One region of the Blautia hansenii DSM 20583 genome, then DNA from elsewhere that is predicted to be linked to it. Evidence: riboswitches for the same ligand, from Rfam matches in the RefSeq annotation. Region 1 holds a riboswitch; each other region holds the start of a gene.
What was found. A riboswitch is a leader RNA that binds a small molecule or an ion and turns the genes downstream of it on or off. The one in region 1 is predicted to bind cobalamin.
Positions count from the first base shown of each region.

Region 2: linked by a shared signal. The riboswitch ahead of CGC63_RS12915 (ABC transporter ATP-binding protein) and the one ahead of CGC63_RS15635 (DUF4430 domain-containing protein) in region 1 are both predicted to bind cobalamin.
Region 3: linked by a shared signal. The riboswitch ahead of CGC63_RS14830 (DUF4430 domain-containing protein) and the one ahead of CGC63_RS15635 (DUF4430 domain-containing protein) in region 1 are both predicted to bind cobalamin.
Region 4: linked by a shared signal. The riboswitch ahead of CGC63_RS07810 (energy-coupling factor ABC transporter permease) and the one ahead of CGC63_RS15635 (DUF4430 domain-containing protein) in region 1 are both predicted to bind cobalamin.

Region 1 covers NZ_CP022413.2:956,437-964,612, forward strand. Annotated here, with positions in the region: gene CGC63_RS04825 (ABC transporter ATP-binding protein) at 1-459, shown strand, start outside; gene CGC63_RS04830 (ECF transporter S component) at 432-1,775, shown strand; gene CGC63_RS04835 (leucine-rich repeat domain-containing protein) at 1,791-2,639, shown strand; gene CGC63_RS04840 (hypothetical protein) at 2,656-2,835, shown strand; cobalamin riboswitch at 2,888-3,024, shown strand; gene CGC63_RS15635 (DUF4430 domain-containing protein) at 3,162-6,695, shown strand; gene CGC63_RS04850 (FAD:protein FMN transferase) at 6,751-7,788, opposite strand; gene CGC63_RS04855 (polysaccharide deacetylase family protein) at 7,888-8,176, shown strand, end outside.
Region 2 covers NZ_CP022413.2:2,541,256-2,549,431, reverse strand. Annotated here, with positions in the region: gene addA (helicase-exonuclease AddAB subunit AddA) at 1-497, shown strand, start outside; gene CGC63_RS12950 (GNAT family N-acetyltransferase) at 708-1,208, opposite strand; gene CGC63_RS12945 (hypothetical protein) at 1,500-2,573, shown strand; gene CGC63_RS12940 (PadR family transcriptional regulator) at 2,766-3,089, shown strand; gene CGC63_RS12935 (DUF1700 domain-containing protein) at 3,086-3,772, shown strand; gene CGC63_RS12930 (DUF4097 family beta strand repeat-containing protein) at 3,769-4,596, shown strand; gene CGC63_RS12925 (PspC domain-containing protein) at 4,611-4,796, shown strand; gene CGC63_RS12920 (alpha/beta-type small acid-soluble spore protein) at 4,867-5,070, shown strand; cobalamin riboswitch at 5,106-5,301, shown strand; gene CGC63_RS12915 (ABC transporter ATP-binding protein) at 5,729-6,610, shown strand; gene CGC63_RS12910 (DUF2705 family protein) at 6,610-7,407, shown strand; gene CGC63_RS12905 (endonuclease/exonuclease/phosphatase family protein) at 7,466-8,176, opposite strand, start outside.
Region 3 covers NZ_CP022413.2:2,970,567-2,978,742, forward strand. Annotated here, with positions in the region: gene CGC63_RS14830 (DUF4430 domain-containing protein) at 1-3,260, opposite strand, end outside; cobalamin riboswitch at 3,482-3,615, opposite strand; gene CGC63_RS14835 (polysaccharide lyase 8 family protein) at 3,651-7,211, opposite strand; gene CGC63_RS14840 (hypothetical protein) at 7,474-8,037, shown strand; gene CGC63_RS14845 (hypothetical protein) at 8,025-8,176, shown strand, end outside.
Region 4 covers NZ_CP022413.2:1,559,626-1,567,801, reverse strand. Annotated here, with positions in the region: gene CGC63_RS07830 (HAD family hydrolase) at 1-422, shown strand, start outside; gene CGC63_RS15980 (sirohydrochlorin cobaltochelatase) at 470-1,258, opposite strand; partial or broken gene CGC63_RS15975 (energy-coupling factor ABC transporter ATP-binding protein) at 1,529-2,131, opposite strand; gene cbiQ (cobalt ECF transporter T component CbiQ) at 2,128-2,904, opposite strand; gene CGC63_RS07815 (energy-coupling factor ABC transporter substrate-binding protein) at 2,931-3,233, opposite strand; gene CGC63_RS07810 (energy-coupling factor ABC transporter permease) at 3,235-3,981, opposite strand; cobalamin riboswitch at 4,177-4,357, opposite strand; gene hemA (glutamyl-tRNA reductase) at 4,468-5,700, shown strand; gene CGC63_RS07800 (precorrin-2 dehydrogenase/sirohydrochlorin ferrochelatase family protein) at 5,690-6,163, shown strand; gene hemC (hydroxymethylbilane synthase) at 6,166-7,056, shown strand; gene cobA (uroporphyrinogen-III C-methyltransferase) at 7,049-8,176, shown strand, end outside.

The DNA of each region.
Region 1 (8,176 bases):
AAAGAGGATGAAAAACGAGTGGAAAGAGTAGTAGAAGATACAGAAATTGGACATCTTCTTCATGCACATCCTTATGATTTAAGTGGAGGGGAACAACAAAGGGCGGCACTGGCAAAGGTATTGCTTTTAGAACCACAGATTTTGCTTTTGGATGAACCTACTAAGGGGTTGGATGGTTTTTATAAAAGTAAGCTGGCTGGGATTTTCCGAAAGTTACAGGAAAAGGGAATTACTATTTTAATGGTTTCTCATGATATTGAGTTTTGTGCTTCTTATGGAGATACCTGTGCTATGTTTTTTGACGGGAGTATTGTAACTTCATGTAAAGCAAGGGAATTTTTTACAGGAAACAGCTTTTATACCACAGCGGCAAATCGTATGGCAAGGCAGATTTTTCCTGATGCAATAACAGTAAAGGATGTGATTAAAGCATGCAGAAGAAGCAGGCAACAGGAGTAGATACATGGGCAATGCTTCCCATATACGGAAGTATTTTTGTAATCATCTGTACGATTTTTTTGCCCTGGATTTCCATACCGGTATTGAAGTATTCGAAATTACCTACAACCTATACCTTTTGGAATTTTGATGAATGTATACAGAATGTACAGAGAAGCATTCAAGAAGGTGGAAAGCTAAAAATGGATGCTTTTACGATACAGGAGTTGGAGATACTTCAAAATATTGGGCAGATTTTAAAGGTAACAGCAGTTTTTTTGATTGTTGCTATGCTTGTTTGTGGTATTGTTTCTTATAAAATGAAAAAGAAAGGTGTAGTATGGGTGAAAATTTTGTTTTTCATGTCTGCACTTCATCCTGTATTTATTTTTCTATTAATTGGAGCAGGAAATGTTTTTGTTAATGAAAGAATGGGACGCACCATTGATTTTATCAATCTTACTATACATAGTTATATTCAGATGACTTCATGGCAGTATGGACAGATGATTATTTCTGTACTTTTGTTTTTATTTTCAGGTAGATTTTTGGATACACAGGCAGAAAAAAAGCAGCAGATGTATATAGAAAGAAGTATGAAAAAAGATAAAAGAATAGGAAAAAGAACATTGTTATCCTTGCTTTTGATTTTAGCGGCAATTCCTTTTGTTATCTTTTTTGGTATTTTCTTTTTAAATGACAGAAGTGATATTTTTATTTCTATGTGTATTATCGGTTTATCTATGATACCTTTTTGTATGGTATTTGAGGGGAGAAATCCTCAAGCAAGAGAAATCCTTTTAATTGCGGTTATGGCTGCTATTGCAGTGGTAGGAAGGATGGCATTTTTTATGGTACCCCAGTTTAAACCGGTGACAGCTATTGTGATTATTGCCGGTGTGGGATTGGGAGCAGAAGCCGGATTTTTAACAGGGGCTATGGCAGGCTTTGTTTCGAATTTCTTTTTCGGGCAGGGACCATGGACCCCATGGCAGATGTTTTCCTTTGGAATTATCGGTTTTCTGGCAGGCGTGATTTTCAGCAAGAGTAAAAAAAGAAAAGGAAGTCGAGAAGCAGAGTGGTTTCATGTTTTAACATTGTGTATTTTCGGTGGATTGGCAACACTTATTATTTATGGATTTTTAATGGATACTTCAACGGTATTCATGGCGTCACAGGAGCTGACGTGGCAATCCTTTTTGGCGGTTTATATCAGCGGATTTCCGTTTAATGTTATTCATGCAGTTTCAACGGTGATTTTTTTGTTTTTCCTGGCTCTTCCTATGGAGAGAAAATTAGACCGAATTAAAAAGAAATATGGAATTTTAGAAGTATAAAACAGGGGTGAAAGTATGGGACAGGTACGTACATGGCATGCAGAAGCAAAAGATATTTTTAATTGCGAACAGGGAAAAAAATTCAAAGGAAGATTATTAGCGTTGGAGGATGTGTATCATAGTATAGACAATCAGGCTTTGAAAAATAATGTAAAGATTAAAAGTGTGAAGTTGGCAGACTCGGTAAAAGAAATCGGAAACCAGAGCTTTTATAATTGTACGGCTTTACGTGATATCAATTTGGAAAATGTCAGTCAAATTCGCTGGGAGTCTTTTTTAGGATGTGTACATTTAAAAGAAATAACCTTGTCTTCCGGTATCCGATATTTGGGAAGACGCTCTTTTTCAGGATGTAAAAGGTTAAACTGTGTAAAATTTGAAAAGAGTACCATGCTAAAGGGAATTGAAGCCGGAGTTTTTCAAAATTGTGAAAGCATTGAAAAAATCAGTCTTCCAAAGGGACTTACAGAAATTGGAAACAAAGCATTTTACAAATGCACTTCTCTGAAAGATATAGAGCTTCCGGAAGGAATTCAGGTTATCGGAAACGAAGCTTTTTACCAGACGGCAATTCAGGGAATAAAACTGCCGTCAACACTTGTAGAAATCGGAAACAGTGCGTTTCTCAAATGCAGGTCATTAGAATTTGTTCAGATACCGGCATCTGTGAAAAAAATCGGAAGGTGGTCTTTTCACGGGTGCGGGCAGTTGAAAAAAGTGGAATTTTTGGGAGAGCCGGAGGAGATCGGCGAATGGATCATTAATAAAAGCACTGTAATCCGCTGTAAGAAGGGAAGCGGGATAGATGCGTACTGTAAGGAAAAAGAATTTCAAATAGAATATATAGATGAGGAATATACTTGAGTGGGAGGTAAATAGGATGAATGATAGTAAAATTTCAAAAAAATATGTAATATTCATTATATTTTCGATTATTTTTCTGGTAACTCCCTATCCGCTTCTTTCTATTGCTATTCTTTTGAGTGGAATATTATATTATTTGGATAAAATATGTGATTACTTGAAAAAAGATGGAAAAAATAAGTGGGAAAAGGAATAAAGTCTTGACATATGTAGATAGAATGTGTAGTATAAAGGGGAAAGAAAAAGCATAACTGCATAGCTCTAATGGTCACTGACAAAATTATTTGATCAGTGTTAAAAAGGAAATCAGTGAAAATCTGATACAGTCACCTCTGCCGTGAAAGTAATTTGAAGTCGGAATACTTGCCATTACACACTTAAAGTTTTTCTAGGCTGAGGATAGTTATGTGGTTTCTGTATAGAATAATTTAATATGGTAAAATTACAAAACACCTTTTGTCTGGAAAGATAAAAGGTGTTTTTTGATATGCATACTATGCACATGAAAGGGGAAAAGAAGATATGAAGCAAAAGAGATATTCTTTTGGAAAGCAGTTGCTCAGCATGCTTTTGGTAATGGTTTTACTTTTGTCAGGGATTACCGTGCCGGTAAAAGCAGATAATAGTCAGAAAGAGCAGGTAAACGCAAAGGAACAGCCATACGTGTATTTTCAATATGATGATGGCAGAATTCAGGAAATGGGTGAGGATAATACTTTTACCCTAAATTTGTTGGATACAGGTAACTTTGTTCTTGCAGGAACAGATAAACGTCCGGATTGGAATTTTTCTGCTCGTGTACAGGTATCAGACACAGAGTATCAGAAGCATTATTGGGTGAATTCAAAAGGACGATATGTTCCGTTTGATGTAAGAAAAGTAGAAGGTTATGTTTGTAATGCAGATAATCCTGGGGAAGTTTTTCAGACCTTTTCTATTGATAATGTATCCAGTGAAATTGAAGAAGTAAAAGCTTTTATAGGTAATCAAGAAGTTTCTCTGGACAAACCATATCAGGTAGAAGGAACTGCCAGTGGAAATGTATCAATAAAAGGCAGGGTAAAAGGGGAAGAAGAGTTTAAAACAATTCCTGTGGAAGCTTTGCATTTTGAAACAGTAAGTGGACCGGGACTGTTTTATGGAACAGGAACCTTTGCAATGCAGGAAGCCGGAGAAGCTATATTTAAAGCTTCTTTATACGAAAACAGAAATCTTGCGGCGGAATTTAAAGTAATATCAGGAGCAGTAAAATTACAGGATTTTACAGTAACAGTACCAAAGGTTTGGGAGATTGATAGCTGGAATGGTTTGGGCGGATATTATGTAGGAATAACAAAAGGACAGAATACAGAGAAAAATTTCAATCTTAGTTTTGTACCATATAACGCAACAAATCAGAAACTTGTATGGGAAGCTTTGACACCTGATATTGCGGAGTATATGGAAGCTTTCGGAAATGGAATTGTTCCGAAAAAAGCAGGGGTGGCGAAATTTAAAATCTCAAGTGAAGAAAATCCAGAAATTTCTAAAGAAGTCAGTGTAGAATTTCGTTACAAAGATACACTAAAAGATGCGAAAGCGGACAAAGAGGTTTATGAGCTACTTGATGGAGATTATGTAACATTTCAGATTAATACAACACCTTCAAACGCCACAGAGCAGAGATTTCAATGGTCTTACAGTCAAGATGGAATTGTAAAAGTAACAGACAGTGTTGAAGCAGATGTATGGGATGTAAATGCACCGAAAAAAACACTTCATTACATGGAGGCTTTGAATGAGGGAGAAGTTACAGTAATTGGTGTTCCATATGATACAACCGGTGATTGTAAAAATGTAGAATTTACTGTACGTGTTGCAAAAGAAGAAGTTGCTCCGGAGGAAGTAGATTATCTGAAGGTAGCAAAAGAAGATATTGAGCACGGAACAGCTTATCTGTCAAAACAAAGTCTGGAAAAATACGGAAATGAATGGAATCTCTTTACGCTTTTACGTTCAGGAAAAGAAGTAAGTCAAGAAACACTGGATAAATATTATGCGAGTGTGGAAAAACAAGTAAAAGAAAAAGTAGATAAAATGCGTGCTACAGATTTAGCCAGAGTGATTATTACATTAGAAGCTATGGGTAAAAATCCGCAGAACGTAAGTGATGTGAATTTATTTGAAAAACTATACAATAGTAAATCTATGGCATCAGATACATCTAATTGTCCAATTTGGGCGTTGATTGCTTTAGATGGATGGAAATCAGAAATTCCTTCAGATGCACTGTGGACAAGAGAAAAATTAATTGAACAAATCTTAAGCTTCCAGACAGAACAAGGTGGATTTGGACTTTTTGATAATAAGAGCTCAAGCATTGATATGACAGGTATGGCATTACAGGCATTGGCACCTTACTATCAAGATGATAAATACCCTAAAGTAAAAAAAGCAGTAGATAAAACTTTAGATTATTTAAAAAAACAGAAAACAGAAAATGCAGGATATTTAGATGGTGGCAAAGAAAATAGTTGTACAACTGCACAGGTACTTACTGCTCTTGCAGCATTGAAGATTGATCCAATGAATGCTGATGAGGGATTTACATCTAATGAAAATAATATAGTGAAAAATCTTCACAGCTATAAAACAGAAGATGGATTTGGCTGGCAGGATGGAAAACAGACAAATGGTATGGCAGTACAGCAAGTAACTTACGCATTAGAAGCATACAGACGTCTTGTAGAAAATAAAAACAGTTTATATGATATTACAGATACAAAACCTCAAACTCCCGATAATGAAAGTGGTCATGTAGTTATTTCTGTAGAGCGTTTTACAATCGGTCAGGGTTATATTTATGAACCAGTTTTTGTTCCGTTTGAAAAGGGAGATAATGCAGCCACTTTATTGAAAAAAGTGATTGGAAAAGAAAATTTTGTAGGAGAAGATACATATTTAGAAGCTATTGTAGGTGGTGATTTAGGAACAGATAAGGTAGTAGTACCGGAATATATTGAAAAACTCAGTAATGGAAGTGTGACAACAGAGACTGCCAGAGAATGGGGAAATGAAGATAACGGAGATGGTGGAGATGCACTGGGAGAATTCGATTACAGCAACTACTCCGGATGGATGTACCATGTAAATGGAGAAGAAGTAGGATATGGAATTGCATCTTATAAACCAAAAGATGGAGATGTATTGAGATTTCAGTTTACCATGTATGGATATGGAACAGATTTAACAGGACGTCAATGGGGAAATCCAAATCCTATTATTGATATCTGCAATAAAGACGAAATTACAAAATTAATGGCAGAAGTAAATGCAGATAGAGAAAAAATGATGGCAGTGCCGGAAGTAAAAGCAGCGTACGATGAAGCTGTAAAATTAGTATCAGCGGTAATCACTCCAAAAGAAGAAATTGATGCGGCAGCAGCAAAATTAAGAGAAGCAGTAGAAAATGCTCAAAAAGTACCGAATGGTTGGCTGGAAACAAGCGAAGGTTGGCAGTACTATGAGAATGGACAAAAAGTAATTGGATGGTTGGATACAGGAAATCACTGGTATTATATGGATCATAATGGTATCATGAAAACCGGTTGGGTGTCAGTAAATGGCCACTGGTATTATATGGATCAGTGGGGAGCAATGGTAACTGGTTGGGTGTCAGTAAATGGCCACTGGTATTATATGGATCAGTGGGGAGCAATGGTAACTGGTTGGGTGTCAGTAAATGGCCACTGGTATTATATGGATCAGTGGGGAGCAATGGTAACTGGTTGGGTGTCAGTAAATGGCCACTGGTATTATATGGATCAGTGGGGAGCAATGGTAACTGGTTGGGTGTCAGTAAATGGCCGCTGGTACTATATGGATCAGTGGGGAGCAATGATGACAGGCTGGGTGTCAGTAAATGGCCATTGGTATTACTTGAGTACAGATGGAAGCATGGCAGCTTCTCAATGGATTGGAGATTATTATGTGCAGGCAGATGGAGCAATGGCAACTAGCCAGTGGATTGGTGGATACTATGTAGACACATTTGGAAAATGGGTTAGAAATGCATAAATAGAAATTAAGAGGTTTATCCGAGCATTGTTATGGCAGGATAAACCTCTTTTCTTTATTCCATATAAGTAACTTTTAAATCTTCCTGAAAATGATCACTGTAATGTAACTGATAATCATCTGTAATAAAAACTGCATGGACATCGGGAAGGCTGTTAATTAGTTCCATTCCTTTTTCCAATCCTAAGGCAAAGCAGGAGGTACTAAGTCCGTCACCATCCATGGATTGGTCGGAAATAATGGTTACAGATACCAGATGATTGTCATAAGGATAGCCGGTATCAGGATTTAAAATGTGGTGGTAGAAAGTCCCGTCTTTTTCAAAGTAACGTTCATAAATGCCGGAGGAAACCACGGATTTGTCTTCAATATCCAGAATTGCAATGGTCTCGCTTCTGTCTGCAAAGGGTTTTTGAATACCAATGCGAAAAGGTGTGTTGTCCGTTTTTTTACCGATGCAAAGTACATTTCCGCCCAGATTGATGGTAGCGCTTTTCACGCCCTTTGACACCAGAAATTCTTTCATTTTATCTGCAATATATCCCTTTGCAATAGCCCCTAAATCAAGTCCCATACCTTCTTTTGCAAAAGTCAGTTTATTTCCCTCTATTGTTGCATCCTCATAGTTCACCAAGGGAAGAGCCGCCTGAATTGCTTCCTCAGCAGGTACTTTTTTTTCTTCAGAGGTAAAATCCCAGAGAGAGGATACCGGTGCAATGGCAATATCAAAAGCGCCGTTGGAAAGTTCTCCGTAGTAAAGACCTTTTGAAACCAGCTCGGCGGTTTCGGGGGAGAGAACAAAAGCTCCGTTTTCCTGTTTTAAGGTTTGTCCGTTTAGTCGGGAAATCTCGCTGGAGCTTAAGGTTCTGCTGAAAAGCTTTTCATAATGGTCGCACAGCTCCATAGTCTCGTCTAACAGTTTTTTATCCTTTGAGTCATAAATATTTACGGTGACAACTGTATTTAATTTAAAAGCGGTAGCGGAAAGAGGTTCTTTTGGCTGTTGTTTTTTTTCGTAAACGGCAGCAAAGCCCAAAAGAGTTACAAGCAATAATCCAATGGTAAATAGAAATAATGATTTTTTGTTTTTCATAATCGCTCCTTACTTGTTGAAATCAAAAATATTGTAAGGTTAAGGTGCTGTTTCTGTCAAGAAAGAATATAATAGAGTGATGATAATTGGAGTAAAATTATGAAAAAAATAGGATTGCTTTTGGCTTTTTTAGCAGTATTTCTGATAGGAAAACAGGGAATGGAACAGGCGGTAGAGACAGTAAACGAGCTTTCTGACGAGGAACATCCTGAAATTGCCCTGACCTTTGATGACGGACCTCACGAGGTTTATACAGGGCAGCTTTTAGACGGGTTAAAAGAGAGGGGAGTGCAGGTGACTTTTTTCCTTATCGGGCAGAATATAGAGGGGAAAGAAGATGTGGTAAAGCGAATGAAAGCAGAGGGACATCTCATTGGAAATCATACCT
Region 2 (8,176 bases), 1.5 Mb from region 1:
GAGTATGGGAAAATCTGGATTATGAAAAAATAGATACCAAAGAGCAGATAGAAGAACAGTTGGAAAATATGCTGACCACAGAAGAAAAGAAATCTATATGGATATCTGATTTTTATCGTTTCGCAAAAAATCCTCTTGCGGTTAGAATGAAAGCAGCAGCGCAAAGAGGGCAGTTATATCGGGAACAGCCATTTGTGATTGCCATGCCTGCAAATCAGATGAAAAAAGAGTATGAAACGGAAGAAGAAATTCTGGTACAAGGGATTATAGACGCTTATTTTGAGGAAGAAGATGGGCTGGTTTTGGTAGATTATAAGACAGATAAAGTTCAAAAAGGACAGGAAAAAGAGCTGATAGAAAAATATAAGGTGCAGATGCGGTATTATAAAAAGGCACTGGAAATGATTACCGATAGAGAGGTAAAAGAAATTTATATTTATTCAACGGGAATTGGAAAAGCAGTGTTGGTACATTCGGCTGAGCTTAAGACGCTTTAATAGAATAAAAACCCCCATGAGATGCCGCTCATGGGGGTTTTGTGTGTAGTCCAATGGACCTTTTATCATTTTGCCTGTCGTCAGTATAGCATATACTTACAGGCTTTTCAAGGATATGTTGTTTCAGAAGAAATACGTATGGTTCTTGAAAAAATTCGTAAACTTTAGAGTTGAGGAATAACCATTTCAAGTGCTTTCTTCATCTACTTATCATAAAATTTGTTCCATTGGAAGATAAGTATACATGTCACTTAAAAATTCTTCCCCTGTTTCGGAAAAATGATTTCTTTTCCAAAATGTTTGGCTTTGGAGGTTTCCCTTATCAATGGCAAGACGGACTTTATAATAACCGGAAACTTTGAGATATTGGAGACAGTCTCGAATAATTTCAGAAGCAATGCCTTGACCTTGATAGGCATAATCTAACATAAAGAAACCAATAAAAGCTATATTTTCTTTTGGATAATTTAATATCAAATCCATGACAGCTACTAATATGTCGTCATCATAATATCCAACAAAAAATTTATCCTTATATTCTTTATTTGGAGGTAAGGCATAAAAATCCCCTAATATACTTTCTTTTGTAAGTTTTACAGGATGGTATTGATAAAAAATAGAATTAGAAGAACATAAATGAAAAATCTTATCAATGTCTTCTAAATTTAATTTTCTAACGCGATAGCTTTGAGATAAATGGGTTTCGTTCATAATCTTTCTCCATAATGTGTTATACAGAAATGTTATTTTGAAAATATTGTTCTGTATAATAAATAGCTGTTTGTATATAATCATCACTCATTTTACCGTTTTCTTTTTCAATATAGTAAACTTCGTCTTGATAATAGTATTGTACTACAAAAACAAATATTATGGTATTAAAGTAGAAAAAGTATTTACGACCGGAAAAACCTTTTAATTTCCGTTTTACTATGATATCATTTTACTATAAAGAAGTGTATGCGTTTTAACATTGCTATTTAGTGAAAGAGAGGAAAGCTTATGAAAAAACAAGTGCTTACATTGTTCGCTGCTTTTAGTATCTGTTTTCTATTTTCCGGATGCGAGAAAGAGGAAAATTATGGACAGGTAGAGTTGCCGGATATGGGAAAAATTGAACAGGTGCAGCTTGGCAGTATGCGTATGACAGTAGGGGAGGACTATCCGCAAGCAAATGCAGAAAGTTTAGTGTCTAACTTGGAAAAAGCGCCTCCTGTAAATAAAAAGCAAAGAAAAGATTTGGATAAAGGGGAAGATTACTGGTCTGTGGGAGTTGTGGTAAAAAACGGAACAAAGCAGATGTTTTATTTCTTCCGGAAAGGAGAAGACTGGTATTTTGAGACCGAGGATGGAAGACTATATTCTGACGGGGATTTTGTAACGGAACACATGGAGAGTTGTCAGAAAATGACAGCTCCGGTTTTGATTGCCATGATAGGAGAAGAGGAAACGCATAAGATATATTTTGACTTGATGAAGGAGCTGGAACCCATAGATTTGAGATTTTTCTATATTACAGATGTAATGAAAAATATAAGCTACAAAGGGTATTCGGAAGAAAAAGCCATAGAACTTGCAGAGCAGGAAGCAAAAGATTTGTGGATAAATGATAAGTATGCCGAAATGCAGGGATATCAGCTTTCTGATAAAAAGCTGGCAGAAGCGACAGAATTATATGCGGAACAGTATAAAGAAAGTGAGTATTATAAAAATATCGGCGAGCAGATTTACAAGGATTACGGACTTACCGTAGAAGAGGGGATTGAAAAAGGGCGCAGTCTTATCGAAGCGGCATACTTTAGAAGTAAAATTCAAGTGGATAGGAAAAATGAATTTTATGATGGGAAAGATACCATAGGCGATAAGCAATGTAAGAGCTGGGAGGAGTATTATAGAGTCTTTGTAGAAGAGGTCATGATACCGGAAGTAGAAAAAGAGGGAATAGAAGAATTTGAAGAAACAATGAAAGAGGCAAAAGCCTTCTACGAAGCAAATCGAGAAAAACTTCAGGAGATGATGGGTAAGATGGAGGGAGAACTGTATACGATTGGGGATGTTCCGCAAGATGAAGTGTAATATATAATGTGAAAATTGAGAAAGAGGGATTGTGCTTAACCGCGCAGTCCCTTAGTTTTTTTCTTTCAAAAATCTTTCGAATTTCTTTTAGAAAATATCATTGACAAAATAATATTATATAGCGTATAGTATTAAAAATAAAATAGTATTGCGTATAAAACAATATTATAGCAATAGAAATGAGGTGAAGTTATGGTTTTTAATACAGGCGCTGCCCTCTTAGATGCTATTGTACTGGCAGTTGTGTCCAATGAGAGTGAAGGAACTTACGGATATAAGATTACACAGGATGTCCGACAGGTTCTGGAGGTTTCTGAGTCCACTCTTTATCCCGTACTTCGCAGACTTCAAAAGGATGAATGTTTGGAAACCTATGATAAGGAATATGGCGGCAGAAACAGGCGATATTATAAAGTAACAGAAAAAGGAAAGGTACAGTTGGACTTGTATCGTGCAGAATGGAGAAGCTACTCAACAAAGATAAGTACATTGTTTGAGGGAGGAATAGGGAAATGATGAGAAAAAAGGAATTTTTAGAGCAGCTGGAGCGGCTGCTGTGGGATATACCGGAACAGGAGAGAAAAGAGGCATTGGAGTTTTATGAGAATTATTTTGACGATGCCGGAGAGGAAAACGAAGCAACGGTTATTCAGGAACTGGGAAGTCCGGGAAAAGTTGCGGCAACCATTAAAGCAGATTTAGACGAAAACGGCAGCGAGCACGGAGAATATCGGGAAACAGGATATACCGATGAACGCTTTGAAGAAAAAAATATGCCGGACATTCAGAGTGAAAGGGTGGAACAGAAGCCAAAAAGAAGCAGCTTGTCATGGGCGTTGATATTACTGCTGGCAATTATAACCGTACCGTTTTGGGGAGCGTTGGCAGTTGCAGGATTGGGATTGATTGTAGCGCTTGTAGGAGCAGCTATTGGTGTGGCAGCAGCATTATTTTTCGGATGTATCGGGCTGTTAATGGGCGGTATTATTTCTTTAGGCGTAGCAGTTACACAGTTTCCGGCAGTGCCTACGGTATGCTTGGTTGCAGGCACAGGACTTTTGATGATTTGTATCGGTTTATTGCTTTTGCTGGGATTTTTGTGGCTGGCAGTAAAAGTATTTCCGATTTGTTTCCGCTGGGTAATTGACTTTATACAAAGAATTTTACACAGAGGAATACGGGGAGGTGAAAGAAAATGAAAAAATTTACGAAGATTGCATTGATTGTTGTTCTCATTACAGGTATTGTAGGCGGATGCCTTGCAGGCGTGGGATTGGTATTTGGAGGTTCGGTTCGGTCCATTACCGGTAATTTTACAAATAGCCGTTTGTATCATGTTCTTAGGAGAGCATGTCGGGATCACGAAGGACCGTGGTGGGATATGGACGATGATTTTAACGATTATCGTCATAGCCTTGGAGATTTAGACAATTTTAATCATGGCAGCATGGAACAGCGTGAATTTCTTCCTTCAGAAATAGACAGTATAGATATTGAAATCTATTCAGGAAAGGTAGAAATTCGTACAATTCCGGAGGACGAAATCAGAATTTCAGGGCTGACAGATCAGGATTTCTTAGAATTAGATACAGAAGACAGGGAGCTGTCACTGGAAAGAGAATATCATGATTATGGGGTAATGGAAGACCTTATTATTGAAGTACCGGAAAGTAAAGTATTTTCTTCTCTTGATGTTCATTTAGAGTCGGGACAATTTTTAAGCTCAGGAAAGCTTTCCGTAAGAGAGGGTGATTTTACTTTGATGTCAGGCAGCGTGCAGATAGAGCTTTTAGATGCACAGGAAACAGATATTGAAATGGCATCCGGCGATTTTGCTGTTACACAGACAGGAAAGTTAGAGGATTACGCAGTGAGGACAAAATGCGCCAGCGGTCATCTTGTATTAAACGGAGAGGAACACGCAGGAACTACAAATGCCAGATATGGCACAGCAGGAAGCTTGAAAAAAATAGATATTGAAAGCAGTTCAGGAAGTGTAGCTGTTAATTTTGAAAATCAGTAAAAGGAGAGAGTATTATGTCAGATAAAAGATTATATCGTTCATCAACAAATTGTATGTTAGCAGGTGTTTGCGGAGGTATCGCAGAATATTTCAATATTGATCCTACTTTAATCCGTCTTGCATGGATTATTCTTACCTGCATGGGATTTGGAACAGGAATTATCGCTTATATCATTGCAGCAATCGTAATTCCAAAATAAAAGCAGGTTTCTTTGTATAAAACTGTAAATTAAGGCCATACTCCAAAGAAGAAAGGAGTGTGGCTTTTTTATGGCAAAGAAAAAAGAAGAAAAAATTGATTTGAATAATATTCCGGAAGAAGAGAAAGTAAAATATGAAATCGCAGAGGAATTAGGACTTTTAGATAAGGTTTTAGACAGTGGATGGAAAAGTCTGTCAGCAAAAGAAACCGGGCGTATAGGCGGACTTATGACAAAGCGAAAACGGGAAAATGAGAGAAAGAAAAATGCTTGACTGTGGGTATATGGAATGGTATTATTGTGTTGTATAATTCCATAAACCTATTAAGTGCATCTGCGTTGACCGCACAACGCCGGTGAAAAGGGAATCAGGTGAGAATCCTGAGCGATCCGGTCACTGTATTTGGGGAGCAATGCTTCAATAATCCATTGTATTTTGATACGAGAAGGAGAAGCAAAGCAATGAACCATGAGTCAGGAAACCTGCTTAATAGCAGTAAGGTGAAAACTTCCGTGCAAAGTTTGAATCCCTCATACTGTGAGTTACAGTAGATGATTCCACTTTCATGATGAAGGTGGATTTTTTTATGGAATGCCGAAAGGTAAGAACCTGAACTTATAGAATTATGCGTTGATTAAATGGCAGGTGAGGTGTCCTGCTTCTGAACTCCTGTTTTACAAAGTTTTGTTTTCCCGCAACAGACAAAACGGCGCATCCTCCGCAGGAACAGAATAATTCGTGACTAAAGTCAGGGCACTTCATCAGGAAACAATATTTCATATTTTTATAGGACTGTGTATCGAGAGATATGCAGTCTTTTTACGTGATAGAAATTCTGTCATAACATTCTTACTCTTGTCCGGGAAACTTTGCTTTTGTATAATAAGAAAATAATAAAAAGTAGAGAGCAGAATGATAGGGAGGGGAATGGATGGCTGTAATAGAAATTGAAAATCTGACCAAGGATTATGGAAATAAAAAAGGAATTTTTGATGTGTCATTTTCTGTGAAAGAAGGTGAAGTTGTGGGATTTTTAGGCTCTAATGGAGCAGGAAAGACTACAACCATCAGACATCTTATGGGATTTATAAGCCCACAAAAAGGAAGGGCACAGATTTTAAACATGGATTGTTTTCGCAATGCTTCTTGTGTTCAGATGAAGGTGGGATATCTTCCGGGCGAAATTGCTTTTATGGACAATATGTCAGGAAAAGAGTTTATTGAATTTATGGCGAAAATGAAGAAGATGAAAGACCTGACGTATGCGAGAGAACTAACGGAATATTTGGAAATCGATACACAGGTTAAGATTAAAAAGATGTCTAAGGGTATGAAGCAAAAAATCGGATTGATTATTGCTTTTATGCAGAACGTGCCGATTTTAATTTTAGATGAACCGACTACGGGATTAGACCCGATTATGCAGAACAAGTTTGTAGAGCTGATTAAAAGGGAGAAGGATGCTGGAAAAACAATTTTAATGTCTTCGCATATTTTTGAAGAAGTGGAAAATACCTGTGACCGAGTGGTTATGATAAAAGACGGAAAAATTGTCGCAGATGAAGATATACATAAGATAAAAAATAACAGAGTGAAGCATTATGAAATTACTTTTTCTGATATAAAAAGTGCAGAAAACTTTCAAGGCTTATATTCTGACAGTCAAAGAAGGGAGAATACAGTTTTTCTGTCTTTAAAAAATCAAGTAGATGAATTGATTAAGCAGTTAAGCCGGTACGAGGTGCAGGATATTGCTGTCAGAAACCAGACGTTGGAAGAAGTTTTTTTGCGTTATTACAAGGAGGAAAAGTGATGAGTATACCATTGTTAAAAAGAGAAATAAAATCCAATTATAAAATATTGCTGTTGTTTATGGGGATTGTTACTCTTTATTCCGGTATCATTACTGCAATGTATGACCCGGAAGTAGGGACCGGAATAAACGCCATGGCAGAGAGCATGCCGGAATTTTTTGCTGCATTTGGTATGGAAAATCCGGGAGTTACACTGCTGGATTTTTTGAATAATTATTTATATGGATTTATTTTAGTGATTATTCCGTTTATTTACATCATCATTATGTGTTACAAATTAGTTTCTAAGTATATGGAAAAAGGTTCTATGGCATATTTATTAAATACGCATTACAGCCGAAGCGAAATTATTGTTACACAGCTTGTAGTCCTGCTTTCAGGAGTGATTTTACTGGTTCTGTATGCCGTAGCGCTGATTATAATATGCAGTGAGATTATGTTTGAGGGAAAACTGGAAATTGAGAAATTTCTGGTGTTGAATTTCGGATTGGCTTCTCTGGAAATATTTTTGGCTTCTATGTGCTTTCTGTTTGCCTGCCTGTTTAATGAAATGAAGTTTTCTGTTGGTCTGGGAGCGGGAATTGGACTGGGATTTTTCTTAATTCAGATGCTTTCACAGGTAAATGAAGATATTGAATTTTTGAAATATTTTACTCCGCTGACGCTGTTTGATGCTGAAAAAATAATGGAATATGATTGGGTTGGATTTGCGTATGTAGGGATATTGTGGCTTTTAGCAGGAATATTCTTCATGATAGGAATAATGGGATTTAAAAAACGGGATTTGCCTTTGTAGAAAAATGAGGTTATTGCAGTAAGCGTCGTTTACTTCGATAACCTCATTTTGGGAAAAATTATTCTGGTTTTAAAGAAATTTCCATCTGCACCGGCTGATGGTCCGTGTATTCAAAGTCCGTGTTGATGACGGAAATATCAGAAACCGTTATATTATCCGACACAATAAAGCCGTCAATGACATAGACCTGTGAGGTTTCATAAGAACCGGTATAAGGCGCATTTAAAAGTCGGCAGGTTGGATAAGTATCATCAACTGCAAAAGAAAAATGTTCAGGAAGAGTATCCTGACCGATAATTCCGGGAACCCAGTTTTCTGTGTTGGTAATGGGATATTTGTCCATTCCTTCAAAAGTCTGATTAAAATCGCCTCCTGCAATGACGTAGTTTCCTGCTTCGTATTCCTTAGATAGCTTTTCAGCCAGCATTTTACTCTGTGCAATTTTTCCGTCACCGTCATCGTAAGCCTCTAAATGGAAATTAATCAATACCAGCTCTGCGTCAGTACCTTCCAGCGGAATACGTGTTTCCTGCATACAGCGTTTTAAGTTACATGTTTTTACAGGCCATGAGAAAGACTCAGGAAGTGCAAGGCGGGCAGCACTGTTTACTTTTAAATCTGTCATGGTGAAGATACCGCTGTTTACTTTTTCGATAGGCGGAAGGGGATAAGGAACAAAATCGCATTTAAAATTATAAGCAAAAATACCTTCCATATTTAAGGAGCTTTTTAAATATTCTGTTTCATCAATATGAAAAGAACGTTTAGA
Region 3 (8,176 bases), 1.1 Mb from region 1:
ACACGCTCCATATCTGTGGGTTTCTGCTTTTTACTCCATTTTTTCACTGTGTCTGCCACAGACTGATAATAAGCATCTAATTTTTCCTGTGAAATGGTTTCTCCTGCACGCAGACGTGCATACACAATCCAGTCGTTATTGTTATACTGATAATTTTCTTCCGGATATTTGGATGCAAAATGCTCTTTTGCCCCCTGTAATCCTTTGTTTACCAACGCATCAATATCTACCTGTGGTGTTTCCCCGCCTGACACAGTAACGGTGAATTTTATAGGCTCTACTTTATTTGTCTTATCTATCGGGGTTCCCGTTACCGTTACAGTACCTTCTTTTAAAGACTGCACATAATACTTGTCGCTGGTAATAAAAGAGCCTTTATCCGGCGCATTATCCCATTCCGGATTTCCTTTTTTCCAATATCCCTGTTCTTTACGGACAATCTTTACAATTCCAGCTTTATCATAAGACCATTCCAGCTGTGGATCGGTAACACTCCAGCCATCCTTGGAAAGCTCTCCCTCAAAGGTTAAGTTAAGGAGCTGTTCTGTGAAGTTTTCCATCTGGAGGTTGCTTTCATCTATGGTTATTTTTGTTAATGGATTTTTATACTTATAAGTAACCTCTGAAGTTCCGCTTACTACGCTTGTTTTCTTTGTCTCAGGATTTGTCTGTTCGATTTTTGCCGTATAAGTGACTGTACCCGCTTTATATGGCACATATCCCTTCACCATACTGTCTACATAGTCGGCAACAGACGGATTGCTGCTGGTTACTGTCCAGTTACCCGCATAGCTGGCATTTTCCGGTGATACAATCACACCGCTGTAATCCGGCAAAAACGCATAATTGTCAGGATCATTGGCATTTCTGGAATGAATTTCTTTTTCTCCCGAAATAGCCGGCTTCACACTTTCAACAGGTACATAGGAAGAAGTTGCTTCTACCTCTGCTTTTATTTCGGGGTTTGCCTTTGCGGTCACTGTCATAGATGCTGTTCCCGGCTTGTTGAACTTAAATTCGCTGGATGAGTTTAAGTTATAAATCAATTTTCCATCACTTGGCGCATAAGTAAAACGAGAACTATGTACCGGAATAAATTCTTCGCTTCCCTGATATTTTGCCTGTACCTGAATATTTTTCCATTCGGAACCTTCTACTTTTATTTTACCGTTAGTTACATCCTCTCCATCAATAAAAAGCTTAATTTGTTCAATTATCTGTGATTTTGCAATTACTTTTACCCAAGCAACTGTTTCTGTGGATGCATCTGCTTTTCTTTCTGTTGCTGATACAATGGCAGAACCCTCTGCATCTACTCGAAGTTCACCTCGATCTGCCCCTATTGATAAGGCCCTGTCCGGCTTTACATCTGTTATGTTCCATGACACTGTACTCGTAGTCGGTAATTCTTTTAAGTGAAATGTTCCTGCCAGATTAAAAGCACCTACCTCATCCGGTGATACATATAAAGTCTGATTTTCAATTGTCTCTGTTACACCATCTGCAAAAGCAAACTCTATTTCATATTTATTTTCCGGAAAATTTGGTTTGTTGGGATTATATTCCTGATTCTCCCCAAAATAAGGATATCCTGTACTATTTTGTCCCCATGCGATGCCAAACTCACCCTTATTCTTGTTTAAAAGCTCTACAAATTCCTTCGTCTTCATATCATCTTCTGACTTTGCAGAAGAATTTATTAATGCTTCTGCCGGAAATTGTACTGGATTTTTCCCACTGTCAGACCAATAGGAATTGATTAAGTTACCTCCTTTATATTCTTTAAATAAAACAGCTATTTTCCCTTCGCTAATAGAATAACTATTAATCAATCTGCCGCCTGTAAGACGTTTTGCAAATCCACAGGCTCCATCGCCTTTCACGTCTGTATAACAGTTAATAATTGCACCTTTTAAATCATATCCTGCCGGCCCGCTTTCTGCCCATGAAGCTAAAGTACCGGTAAAATGTGTATTTTGTAAAATCCCTTGTTCTCCAACACTCTGAAACAACCATGTAGTATCTTCAAAAGTAACCGTATGTCCATTTCCATCAAAGGTAGCGTTAAATTCAAAAAACGCCTTATATTTTTTGTCTAATGTAATATCATTATCAAGAACATAGTAAACGTCTGTCTTTTCAGCGTCTATTTTCTCCAAATCTGCCTGCTTTTTAATATGAACAACCTGGTTTTCATCTTTTGGCGGAGCAACCGGTTCTGTTACTTTTTTCTTTTCTAATTGTTCTTTTGCCGCATTTAAGGCTTTCAAAGCTTCCTCAATTTCTGTCTGCTTTACATCTGATTTCTGCAAAACTTGTTCTGCTACATCTAATGCTTCAGAAAATGCTTTCCAACTTTTTTCAGTATATCTGTCCTGCTCCAGTCGCTTTCCTTCATTTACAGCATTTTGGAGAGCTGTTTTATCTATCTGTTCAGGTTCTGGATTTCCTCCACTCTGTCTTAAAACAGGTAACCCTTGATTACTTCCATCTGATGGAGAAGTCCATGTAAATCCTGTGTCCGGAATATCTTTATTTAATAATTGCGCTGCAGACTTTAATTCCTCTAATGTTTTTTTGAAACTATTTCCGTCTTCAGGCTTTTTTCCCCAAGATACAGGTCCCGAAGCTGACGAAGCTTTATCTGTCGCATAATAACTGTTAGATAAAATACTTTCTTCCGTTTCTCGAATTCCAACAAGTCCGCCTGCCATCATAGCGTCAATACTTCCACCAAAGTACGTATTTTTAACTGCTCCTGAGCGGAAAGTTCCTACAAGACCTCCTACTTCTCCTGCCCACCCAGTTAATTTTATTTTAGCCGTAGAATAGCAGTTCTGAATGGTTCCGCTTAAAGTAATCGCCATACTTCCAAAAGTTTTGTCACTTACAATAACATTTTCACTGGTTACTCCAAGGTTCTGAATCGTTCCTGTCACTTCATTTGCCAGAGGCTTATCTGCAAGAGTAATGGTGTGACCATTTCCATCTAAAGTTCCTGCAATGCGTTCAAAAGTTTGACCTTCTGTAAACACAATATCCTCTGTCAACGTATAAGTTGTTCCCGCTTCAATAACTGTGGGAATTTCCGTTTCAGAAATTTCAGCTTCCTGCCCCGTCCCACTTAAAATTTCTCCTGCTTCTACAACCGGAGTCTCCATGTCGCCTGTGGCATGTACCGATACAGGCATTCCGGTAATAAGCAATGCCATTACCAGAAGCAGACTGAGAACACGGTTTGCATTTCTTCTTTTTTTCATTTTCTTTCTCCTTTACATATTTTTTCTTACAGAGCATTTTTTATGAGACAGTCGCATAAAAGAGGATTTCAAAATATTTATACATTTTTAGTTTTCCCTTAATGTAACAAACTCACAAAAAAAGGTCTCTTTACACACCGGTAAAGAAACCTTATCTATCTTCACTATGAAATTTTATCCTGCACATCTTTTTCTACACAAATAAAACTCCCTCAACCCGGAAATCTATTTCTCTGATGGCAGATTTTCTGACTTAGCCGAAAAGCATTACAGTAGAGGTGACTGTATCGGATTTGCACCGATTTCCCTTTTAACCTTGGAGCAAGCTCCAACGACCATCATGGATATGCAGTTTATACTCCTTTATAGTACACAATTCAAAAAAGAATATCAAGCCTTTTTCTTCCTTTTTAATACAACAAACAGCGTTCCTCCGACTACAAACATCACAGACAGCATTACAAGCGGTGTTTCATCTCCTGTTTTAACCTTATCCACACCTGAAGAAACTGCCTTATCCAATACCGTACCAAAGCTGTTTAAAGACTCTACTTCTACGGATACAAATCCGTCTTTTACCTTTCCTTTTAATTTTTTTACATTTTCATTGTCACAGGAAAGTACCACAACTTCTTTGCCGTTATATTTTTCCGATACAGGAAGCTGAAGCTCTGCCTTATGAGGAAGGGCAATTTCTTTTCCGTCTTTTAAAAGCTGAATTTCAATAGGATTGTCAAGCTGCTGTTTCTTGGAAATTTCCTTTTCCATAAGCTTCACATCTGCATGTTTTTTATCCAGCTTCTCCACAGATAACTGCATATCTGATGTCAGACCTTCTCCCGTTAATTTGACACCATGCTCTTTATTTACCAGCATATCAGTTTCCTGAATTTCCGGTGTACTTGGTTCTTCCGGATTTTCCGGCTTCTGAGGTGTCTCCGGTTCTTCCGGCTGCGGTGTTACAGGCGGCACAAGCTGAAGCTCTGCCATGGAAGCTGCTCCGTTTGTTCCTGCCATAGCAAAAGTCAAAACTGCTCCGTTTTCTGTTTTTTCACAAGTAACGTTTTCATCCAACTGAATACAGTCTGCTATTTCTTCTTCAAGTGTAAGCTGAACATTTCCTTTATTCTTCATTGTGGGGTCGGAAACAGAAACTTTCACTGTTCCCTGTTCTGTTTCCTGAAGCATAACAGACGCAGCCTTATCACTTGTTATTCCGTCTATACTTCCTCCCTGCTCCTGCCAGAAGTTTATGCCTGTGATTTTTAATGTCTCATGGCGCACTGCCTGAACCTCACTGCTGTTCTCCAGTATGGTTACCTTAGGCGCTTGTGCGTAATTTTCTGTTTCTTCTGCACTTGTTTCGGGAAGCAATACATAACTGTAAGATGCGTTTTCTGGGTTCTGTCCGTGGTCTACCCACATTTCCAGATAATTTTCTGTGCTTTCTCCCTCAAAAGTTCCTACGTCTTTCCAACTGCCTGTGGTCTGACCTCGACGAACCTGAATTTCTGTATTTTCTTCAGGGAAATAATATCCTGTTCCCACAGACTGATTGCCTTCTAAATGTGCCCAATTTACCTGCTCAAAGCTTGTGCCTGATATGTCTGCTGTACGTTCCACCAACTCTTTTACATTCGCTTCTTTCACAGGTATTTCTGTTTTTTCTCCATTGACAAGAAGCTGATTGCTTCCGTCTTTTCTTAACTTCTTATTCTCAATGGTAGTTTCCACCGGAAGTTCCATGTTTTTATTTGTAATTCCTGCTCCAAGGCAGACAATTTCGTCATCAAACATAAACCATGACTTCTTGCCTTTTAAATCCGGCGCATAAGAAACCGGTGCGTCTCCTGCAATTCCCTGCGTTTCTCCTGAAAATGACATACCGCTGACGCCATAATTTCCTATGGAAGTTCCTCCTACCCAGCTCTCCTTAGAGCAGAAGTCTCCGCCCTGTGCAAAACCTGAGCCATCCGGTTTCCCTGTCCCAATATTTACAGGAACTACCGTTGTTCCCGGCAGTCTTAACGGATTTACTGTATTCCAATAATTCTCCGTATACTGCTTGTCCTCATCATAAATATAAGTCATCCCATTATTCTGATGCCATCCAAAACGATTTTCATCATTCATAATTTCCGTGTTCTGAATACGTTCCGAATACATAGACAATGCAAAAAGATAGTCTTCTGTTCTGTGAACTGCACGGTCCATAAGGGGGTAAGATTTATGTATCGGTGCTACATTGCTTTGGATAGAAGTGTCTTCCAAAATTTCTTTGGCTTTCTTTTTAATTGCCATATTTTCCGCACCAACAAAACTGTCAATAAATCCTTCATCTTCTTCCAGCCAAGCTTTCAGAGCAGAAAGCGTTGTCTCTTTTGCCTCTTGGCTAAAGGAGTCTACAATTTGCAGAATAATCATCATTGCCTCACGTCCTGCTGCCTGATTGCTGCTTGCCGGTCTGGATACAGAACGCCCTTTCAGACAATCCAGCATCATTCCCTGATACATGCCGTTTCCAAAGCCTTCCACAATATAGCTTTCCAGATTGTCCTGAACCTGTTCCGGATATTTCCAAGGTGTTCCAGCAAGGAGAGACGGAATTTTAGCGCCGCCCTTCATAAACTCAATCCCATAAGCGCCTAAATACGGCACTTTTATATGGTCGAGATAAGAACCGTCCGGATAAAAACCGCTGTTGTATCCATTCGCTGCAATTTGAGCGCTGTCTTCTACATTTTGAATAACAAAGGTCTGGGAAGATGCCAGCATCCCCAAATACACCAGCTCATTATCTTCTCTCAATGCTCCCAGTCCCACTGCCGTTGTGGAACAGTCAATAATATTCGCTCCCTGCGCCTCACGATATCCCTGCCCATGGGTGCTTGCCGTATTGATAACGCCTTCATGGAACGGATCAGGCTGGAAAAAGTAAAGTGTTTCTGTGTACGCCATAACCTGTTCTTCTGTCAGTCCGTCATAAATCAATATTAAAGCAGGAATTAAATCCTTGGGAATACCAATTTCCCATGTCCACCAGTTATCCGTCTGGCTTTTTGCCGTATAACAAGAGCCGCACAGGAAATCTAAAATATTGGTAATATCCTTTAGCATATCCTGATTTTGATAGAGAGCTCCGCCTTCTGCTGCGTAAGCTTTACACATAGAAAGCACCTTTTTAAAAGAAACACGAAATTCCACTGCATCGTCTTCATAAGGAATATTCTTATTGCCTTTTGCTCCCTCATCCTCTGCCCAAGGAATACCGCCACATTCTTCCTGTCCCTTATAAACATAAGCGTTCCAAAGCGCTTCTGCCTCCTGATTGATTTCTTCTAAGACTTCCGCTCCGCCTTCTTCTGATACTAAATCTTTGCCAATTAAAGACTCTTTCCATGCCTGACGAATTTTTCCGTAATCTTCTGCCGTTGCAGAGGGCAGTTTTGAAGGAGACTGATATAAAATTTCTACCTTCCACTGTGCTGTTTTTCCTTGGTCATCCTGTGCCACCACTACGACATTGCCTTTATTCTCTCCTGTAATCACTGCGTTTCCGTTTTCATCCGCTTCAACCTTCAATAAATGTTCCGCACTTGCATCTCCTGCCTTACGTGTTCCGTCTGTTTCCCCCTCCTTTAACTCTCTCTTAATTTTAGAATATCCCGCATTTCGTAAGAAAGTCCCGTCTTTCTTTAAAAATTTTGCACTCCATGTAACATTCTCGGAGAAGCTTTCCGGTTTGTCCAACTGCAAGCTTTCACCTCTGACAATAGAAATCTCCTGATTTTCTGTTGGCACGGCTGTTTCCAAAACCTCACTACCCTGTTCTTTACTCACTGCAACAGTATTTACAGGCTCTGCCAAGACTCCCGTCACATTTCCCACACTCATAGCTGCAATTAACATTGCGCTTATGTACTTTTGATTTTTTCTTTTACCTGTCTTCATACTTCCTCCTTCTTTCAAAAGTTCTCCATTCTTATTCCTATAAGTTACCATTCCTCCTTTGCTTTATAAATACAATATTTGAATTTTTCTGTTACTATTTATAGATATTCTATTTTTTAGTATTATTTTTTCAATATTCTGTTATTTTCTTTTACTTTTTCATCCGATATAAATACCAAAATAATATTCATTTGCCATTTGAATTTCCAAATAATGTTTGTTATGATGTAATTATTGATAATATTATTAGACAGGTGAGACTATGAATACAGAAAATTTCCCTTTTGATACAAAACTTTTCCTTTCGGAACTCAAAAAGGAGGATTTCCTACTCCTTTTTAAGCATTATGTAAAAAAACATATTCCAGAGTTTAAAACAATAAAATACCGATGTTTTATTATCGGCAATATTCTCAACTTTATATTATCTACTGTACTCTATATCGCTTTTGATATTAACTGGATGAAATGGTTTCTTATCACTTTTATCATAGTCTGCGTTTATGCACTACTATGTGTTGTGATACATTCCACTTTATACTTCGATTTATATTGGGAAGACCAAAATACCTTAAGAAAAAAAGGCTACTATATCCATTCTTTACAGTTCACTGAAGAAAAAATCATTATAGAGCACTATAAAAATTTCGAACCGGTAATTTCTACATATAATTATCAGGATATAAACACACTGGATATAAGTCCTTATGGTATTATTATAAAAAATTCTGTAATTATATATGTATCATATTGTGCATTCCCAGATTATAAAGTTTTTAAAAATTTTTGTAATTGGTATAGGAGAAAATATTTATGCAAGAAATAAACGCGGAGATTTGTTTTGAATTTAAAAAATACCGCCGTCTGATTATATGGTGGTATAAGCGCCAAAAAAAGGTCTGGGATGCCCGTATCAAAGTATTCATAGGATTTATTTTTACCATAGGAACTTTTATAGCATATTG
Region 4 (8,176 bases), 600 kb from region 1:
ATTATGACTATGAGAAAGAGAAGGGAATTCCCAAAAAAGAAGGTCTGCTTTCTCTTTTAGATTATTTAAAGAAGAAAAACATTCCTATGGCAGTGGCAACCTCCACCCATCAAATGTATGCTAAGGAAGCGCTGAAGGAGCAAGGGATTTTTGATTATTTTCAGGAAATCATCACAGGGGATTGTGTGGAGCATGGGAAACCGCATCCGGCTATTTACGCACTGGCATGTGAGAAATTAGAAGTCAGTCCCGCCGCCGCTCTGGCGCTGGAGGACTCTTATAACGGAATTATTTCAGCGGGAAAAGCGGGAATGAAGGTAATTATGATACCCGACCTTTTGGAGGATGAAACACCTGTAAAAGAATATTTATACGGGAAATTAAAGACACTGGAAGAAGTAAAGAATTGGATGGAAAAATAATGAATGGGATGTCGCTTTAAATACGATGTGACATCCCATTCTGTTTTTTAACAATCAATGGTTTTTAAATGTTCGATAAAAAGTTTTCGGATACCGGTATATTCTCCCAAGCCTTTTAATACAGGCTCTACATCATAGCCTGCTGCTTTGAACTGGCTATACCAAGAGTCCGGCTCATCACTTGCCATATCATTTTTCGCATGGTCTCCGGCAACAATCATAAACGGCGCCAAAACAACCTTTTTCGGCTGATAAGCATGAACCATTTTTAACAGACTTTCCATGGTAGGATAAGCTTCTACGGTTCCCAGAAAAATATTGGAATACCCCTTATCTTTAAAGGTATAGTCCAAAGCAGCGTAAATTGCGTTGGCATAGTGAGTTGTTCCGTGCCCCATCAGGACTAAAACCTCATCCTTTGTTAAAGTCTTAAATTCAGAGGTAATGGCATCGATAACGGCTAAATTATCCTGCTCGCTGGTAAGAAGCGGGTCTCCAAAAGAAATAGAATGAAACTGCTCCTGAAAAGCAAGAGCATCTTCTTTCATAAGGTCGTTTTCAATCCCGTTAATTACATGCGTAGGCTGAACAAGTACGTCTGTAATTCCGTCCTGAAGCATTTTCTCCATAGCTTCCTTCACATTGCAAATATGCACACCGTCTCTGGCATTTACTTTTTTGATAATCATTTTGCTGGTCCATGCACGATAGAGGGCATAATCAGGGAAAGCAGCCTGCATATCCTGTTCAATGGCATCAATGGTAATTTTTCTGGTATCATTGTGACTTGTTCCAAAGCTTACAGCCAAGATGGCTTTTTTTGTTTCTTTTGACACTGTTTTTGTTCCTCCGTAGTGTGTATTTATTTTCACATCTGAGATGTATTTTTCTAAAGCATTTAAGTTTTTCGGAAGTGGGAGAGAGGATTTTAAAATTCCTTTTCTGCATAAGCTTTCAAAAAGCTCCAGAACAGCAGGCGGTTCTAAATTTGTTTGTTTTAAAACACCTCGATTGCTGAATACCTGAGCCGGAGTGCCATGCATCAGAACTTTCCCCTCGTGGAATAATAAAATTTCATCTGCCCATTCATAAGCATAATTTACATCATGAGTTGCCATTAAAACAGTAATCCCATTTTGCGTCATCTGATCTACAATATGGTTTACCATAGTCGTATGCTTAGGATCTAAAGCAGCAGCAGGCTCATCTAAAATAATAATTTCCGGTTTCATGACAAGAATATCAGCAATAGAAACCTGCTTTTTCTGTCCACCGCTTAATGCATGGGTTGGTTTATGACGGAAAGGGGTAATTTCCAGATAATCAATGACTTCTTCAACTTCTTTTTTTGTTTCTTCTTCTGAATGTCCTAAATTTAAAGGACCAAAAGAAATTTCCTGATAGACACTGGCTGAAAAAAGCTGATTATCCGGATCCTGAAAAACAATTCCGATTTTGCTTCGCAAATCTAAAAGTTCTTTTTTCTTATAAGTAACTTCTTTATTATGGAAGAAAAGTTTTCCCTTTTGCGGTTTTAAAATACCGGTACAGCATAGAAAAAAGGTAGATTTTCCGCTTCCGTTAGCACCCATAAATGCGATTTTTTGTCCTTTTTTAATTTCCAGAGAAAGTCCGTTTAAAGAATGGCTTTGTTCATCGTCATAAGAAAAATATAAATCTTCTGCTTTTAAAATAATATCTGAATTCATGAAAAAAATCTCCTCCATACAGCAAACAGAAATAAAGCCGAGTCAAATACAACAATGGCTGCAATAACACTTTTTTTCGGAGGCTGGTTTTCCGATAAGACACGGATGGTATCGTCATAGCATCTTGCCTCCATAGAAGCATATAAACGGTTGGAGCGTTCCACGGCTCTTATCATTAAAACAGAGCCCAACATTCCGAAGGATTTTAAAGACGTTTTATAATCACGGTTTCCAAGACGGCAGTTCTGAGAAGTGGAAAGCGCAGAAGCCGTATCCAAAAGCACGAAAATAAAACGATAAATTAAAAGCATGAGCTCCATCAATAATTTGGGGCAGTGGAGCTTCTCAAGAACCTGCAAAATATCCGGCATCGGCGTAGTAAAGGATAAAAAATACAGGCAGGAAACAGCTCCTAATGCCGTAAAAATAAGCTGCACCGCATAAAAGAAAGAGGAGTAGCTGGTGGTAATGTACCAGCTTCCCACAGGAACAGCAAACATATCCATGGGAGTACGGCTTAGATGAAACATAATGGCAATGGTGCTGAGTAATAAAAAAATAATCGGGGCAGTGAGAAAACGTAAATAACGAGAAACAGGGACTCCACCTTTTTTAACGGTAAGAACCCCTGTAACTGCTAATACGATACCTGCCACTGCAATCGAACGACTCATTACACAAATACAAAGTGTAATTATTGCAAAGGCAAACTTCTCACCGGCGTTTTCATATCTGAGTCTGGAATGATAGCAAAGCTTATCAATGACAATCATAAGAAAACTCCTTTCAAAGAGAAATTTTAATTATCGTCTTTCATCCATTTCTTGCGTTCTACAAAACGTCCCATGATGAAAGCAATGACGCCTACGCCAATTCCTGTCTGAAGACAGAAGAGAAGACTTTCCACTTCTCCCGGAAGCTCTCCGCCAATGAGCTTTTCAAAAATAGGAGTTGCCCATGGCTCATAAGAAGAGTCAACCTCTTCTACAACCTGACTTCCGGCATCATCAGAACCGCCAAATTCTGCATCCTTTAATGCGAATAACGGAACAAAAGCAATTAAGAAAATCAAAAGAATGGCAAGAAATACTTTCTTTTTCATATTATTTTCCCTCCTTTAAGTAACCGATAGCACGAAGCTCAGGTTTTGCGTAAGTTTCTAATCCCTGAATAATCAAAACAGTGATAATACCTTCAATGATAGCCAAAGGTACCTGTGTAGGAGCGAATACAGTAAGGAATTTACCCATAGCAGCCATAAACGTGGTATCTGCATTGTGAGCAAGCGCCATCTGTGCAGCTGTAACGCAGTAAGTAAATAAGTCACCTAAGGTCGCTGCAAGAAATACAGAAACTATTTTATTTACTTTTGCTTTTTTACATAACACAAAAATTCCGTAGGATACAAACGGACCGGCGATTGCCATGGAAAAAGTATTTGCTCCGATGGTAGTCAGTCCGCCGTGGGCCAGTAAAATAGCCTGAAACAACAGAACAATCAGCCCTAAAATAGAAACGGCGGAAGGTCCGAATAAAATAGCGCCCAGTCCGGTTCCTGTCATGTGAGAACAGCTTCCTGTTACAGACGGAATTTTCAGTGATGAAATTACGAATACAAAAGCTCCTGACATAGCAAGGAGTGTAATTAAATTTTTATGTTCGGCTAAAGTCTTTTTAATAGACAAAAATCCGGCAACTAAAAACGGAATACATAAAGCACCCCATGCGATACAAAAGCCGCCGGGCAGATAGCCCTCCATAATGTGCATTGCACTGACATTTGTCATCATTCCAAAAGTAAGTGCAAGAATACCAGTCAGTACAAAAATTCGTTTGCGTTGTTTACTCATTTTTCTTCTCCCTTCTGATTTAAAAAATAATGTGCTCTCTGCGGAGCGTTTTATTGTATAGAATACAATTTTCTATACAACAAAAAAAGCCCTTCGGTACACACCGACAGGCTATCAGAAGAACAAGAGGTTCCAGCAAAATTGACATGCTATGAGCCAACCTGTTCTTACACACGGCCATCGTTCGTAACCTGTGTAAATCGCATGTACAAGGCAGGTCTTCTGACTCAGGCATCAGCATTTTATTTCGTCTTCCCAGTAAGCTCCAGTGACATAGTGAAATAAAACTTCTCCTTTACAGCGGCGTGACCGTGCAAGCTTTTCACTTGACTTTCCTATTCTCCTGCAAGCAGGCACCTTGAACACTCAATTCTGCATTCATTGTAACATACTATCTGATTTTGTCAATAAGTTGCACCGAAAAGAATTCTGTGCTAAGATGAAAAAACAGTGCAAAAACAAAAGATTTAGGAGATGGAAGAAAAAATGAGTATTTCCATGGTGGGAATTGATTATAACAAAGCGTCCGTAGACATACGTGCGCAGTTTTCCTTTACAAAGAAAAATGCAGCGGCAGCAATGGAGAAATTAAAAGAAGCTCCGGGGATTTTAGGCTGTATTATTTTGTCTACCTGCAACAGAATGGAGATTTGGGCAAGTACACAGGAGGAATGGGAAGGTTCTCTTTTTGATTTTCTGTGTGAAGAAAAAGGAAAAAATCCGGAAGAATTTCGCAGATATTTTGTGGAGCGAAGGGAAGAAGAAGCCATTGAGCATCTTTTTTATCTGACAAGCGGCTTAAAATCTCAGATTTTGGCAGAAGACCAGATTATTACGCAGGTAAAGGATGCCCTGTCCATGGCAAGAGATGTCTACTGTACAGACAACGTTTTAGAGGTTCTGTTTCGTATGGCGGTAACTGCCGCAAAAAGAGTAAAAACAGAGGTCGTATTTTCCAGAGGCAACAGCTCTGTCATTCATCAGGCTATTCAAAAGCTGAGAGAAACCGGATATTCCTTAGACGGCAGTAATTGTATGGTAATCGGAAACGGAGAAATGGGAAAGGTGGCTGCACTGGCTTTGGCAGAGGCAGGCGCTCATGTAACGGTTACCGTCCGTCAGTATCGCAGCGGAATTGTAAGCATTCCCAAAGGATGCGACAGAATTAACTATGGAGAACGCATGGAATTCTTCCCTTCCTGTGATTTGATTGTCAGTGCAACGGCAAGTCCGAACTTTACCCTTACCAAGGAGCTGATACAGCAGGCAGCAACAGGGAAAAAACAGCAGATTTTAATTGATTTGGCAGTTCCAAGAGACATTGAGCCGTCTGTAAACGAAATAGAGGGCATAACTCTTTATGATATTGACAGTTTTAAAATTGATACCAATTCTTTGGAGCTTCAGGAAAGTATGCAGAAGGCAGCAGCAATATTAAGAGAGCAGATGGAAGATTTTTACTGCTGGTATGACGGAAGAAGTTTAATCCCTCGTATTCAGGATATTCAGGCAGAGGCTGTGCAGGATTTAAACCTGCGTATTTTAAAAATTCTGCGAAAAACACCTATGGAAGACGAGGACAGGGAAAACCTTTTAAATGCCATTGATGTTGCAGCCGGAAAGGTTGTCAGTAAAATGATGTTTGGGCTTCGTGATACCTTGGAAAAAGAAGAATTCATAAATTGTGTAGAAGGGCTGGAAAAGCTTTATGGAGCATAAAGAGAAGAAGTTTTTTCCTTTGTTTGTAGATTTCACACAGAAAAGAGCCGTGGTAATCGGAGGCGGAAAGATTGCTGTCAGAAGAATTCAAACACTGCTGACTTTTGTGGGGGAAATCACGGTAATCGCACCTGCCTGTACAGAGAGCGTCAAGACTCTCTGCCAGAAGGGGAAAATTATTTATAAGCAGAAAAAGTTTGAAGCAGAAGATATTGAAAATGCAGACCTTGTACTTGCAGTGACAGATAATCATGCGTTAAACGAAGAAATATACAAGATTTGCAAAGAGAATAATATACTGGTAAATGTAGCCAGCAATCAAGAAAAATGCGATTTTCATTTTCCGGGAATTCTGGAATATGAGAATGTGGTTATCGGCTTTAATGGATGCGGAAAAGACCACAAAAAGGTCCGCCGTGTAAGAGAAATGATACAGGAAATGCTCAGTCATAAAGGGGAGTAAATATGAGAAAAGTAGTAATCGGAAGCAGAGAAAGTAAGCTTGCAGTGGTGCAAAGCGAAATGGTACGGGATTATATCCGAGAAAATAATGCGGATATACAGGTGGAAATTTTGACCATGAAAACCACCGGAGATAAAATCTTAGATAGAACCTTAGATAAAATCGGAGGAAAGGGACTGTTTGTAAAAGAGCTGGATAAAGCTCTTATGGAAAGAAAAACAGAATTATCTGTACACAGCTTAAAGGATATGCCTATGGAGGTTCCCGAAGAACTGCCTCTTATTGCATTTTCCAAAAGAGAAGATCCAAGAGACGTTCTGGTACTTCCAAAAGGTGTTACCCAGTTAGATACTTCGAAGCCTATTGGGTGCTCCAGTTTAAGAAGAATTTTACAGCTAAAAGAAATCTTTCCTGATATGGAATGTAAAAGTGTTAGAGGAAACGTTCAGACACGTTTAAAAAAATTAGATGACGGAGAATACAGCGGTCTGCTGCTGGCAGCCGCCGGTTTAAAGAGATTAGGCTTGGAGGACAGAATTGCCCGTTATTTTGAACCGGAGGAGATGATACCCGCAGCCGGACAGGGAATTTTGGCAATTCAGGGAAGAAAGGATGTAGATTACAGCTATTTAAAGGGCTATGGAGACGAAAACGCCACTTATGCCGCATTGGCAGAGAGAGCCTTTGTCCGTTATTTAAACGGAGGCTGTTCTTCTCCGGTAGCCGCCCATGCCCGGGTCGAGGACGGACAGATTATTTTACGTGGCTTATACTACGATGAGAATACAGGAAATTATGAAAAAGGGCTGAAAAAGGGCAGTGCAGAAGCAGCAGAGGAGCTTGGAATTTCTCTTGCAAAGGAGCTGCAGGAAAGGAGCAAAGCGTATGTGTAAAGGGAAAGTATGGCTGGTAGGAGCCGGTCCGGGAGATATTGGACTGTTTACTTTAAAAGGAATGGAAATTTTACAGCAGGCAGAGGTAGTGGTATATGACAGTCTGGTAGGACAGGGTGTCTTATCACAAATCCCAAAAACTGCCCGCTGCATTAACGTAGGAAAAAGGGCATCGCACCATACCATGCCTCAGGAGCAGATTAATGAGGTTTTATTAAAGGAAGCAAAAAAGGGATATCGTGTAGTCCGCTTAAAAGGTGGAGACCCCTTCCTTTTTGGCAGAGGCGGGGAAGAGCTGGAGCTGTTAATTCAGGAAGGTATTCCCTATGAAATTGTACCAGGAGTGACTTCCCCCATTGCAGTTCCGGCATATAACGGCATTCCGGTTACTCATCGTGATTTCACCTCCTCTCTTCACATTATTACGGGACATAAGAAAAAGGGCGCAGCTTACGACATTGATTTTGAAGCCCTTGTTCGTACAAAAGGAACTTTAGTCTTTTTAATGGGTGTCAGCGCCTTAACTGATATTTGTCAAGCGCTTTTAGACGCAGGTATGGAAAAGGATATGCCGGCTGCAATTTTGCAGAAGGGCACAACTGCGGCACAGAAAAGAATTGTAGCAACGGTTTCTACTTTGCCGGAAGAAGTACAGCGACAGGGAATTGAAACACCTGCCATTATTGTAGTTGGTAAGGTCTGCGCTTTGGCAGACGAATTTGCCTGGTATGAGAAGCTTCCGCTTTTCGGTTATAAAGTGCTGGTTACAAGACCAAAGGAAGCGGCATCCTCCATGGCGGCAAAGCTCAGAAAACTGGGAGCAGAGGTGCTGGAATTACCTGCCATTAAGACAGCAGCAAAACAGGAAAATACAGCTCTTTTGAATGCTTTTTCTCATTTGCAGACTTATGACTGGATTGCTTTTACCAGCCCTAAGGGAGTAAAGGTTTTCTTTGAAGAAATGAAAAAAGCAAAGGTGGACGCAAGAAAACTGGGAAATGCAAAATTTGCAGTGGTAGGAACCGGAACACAGAAGGCATTGCAGGAAAAAGGATTTTTTGCAGATGTCATGCCGGAACTGTTTGACGGTGCGTCTCTTGGGAAAATGCTGTGTGAAAAA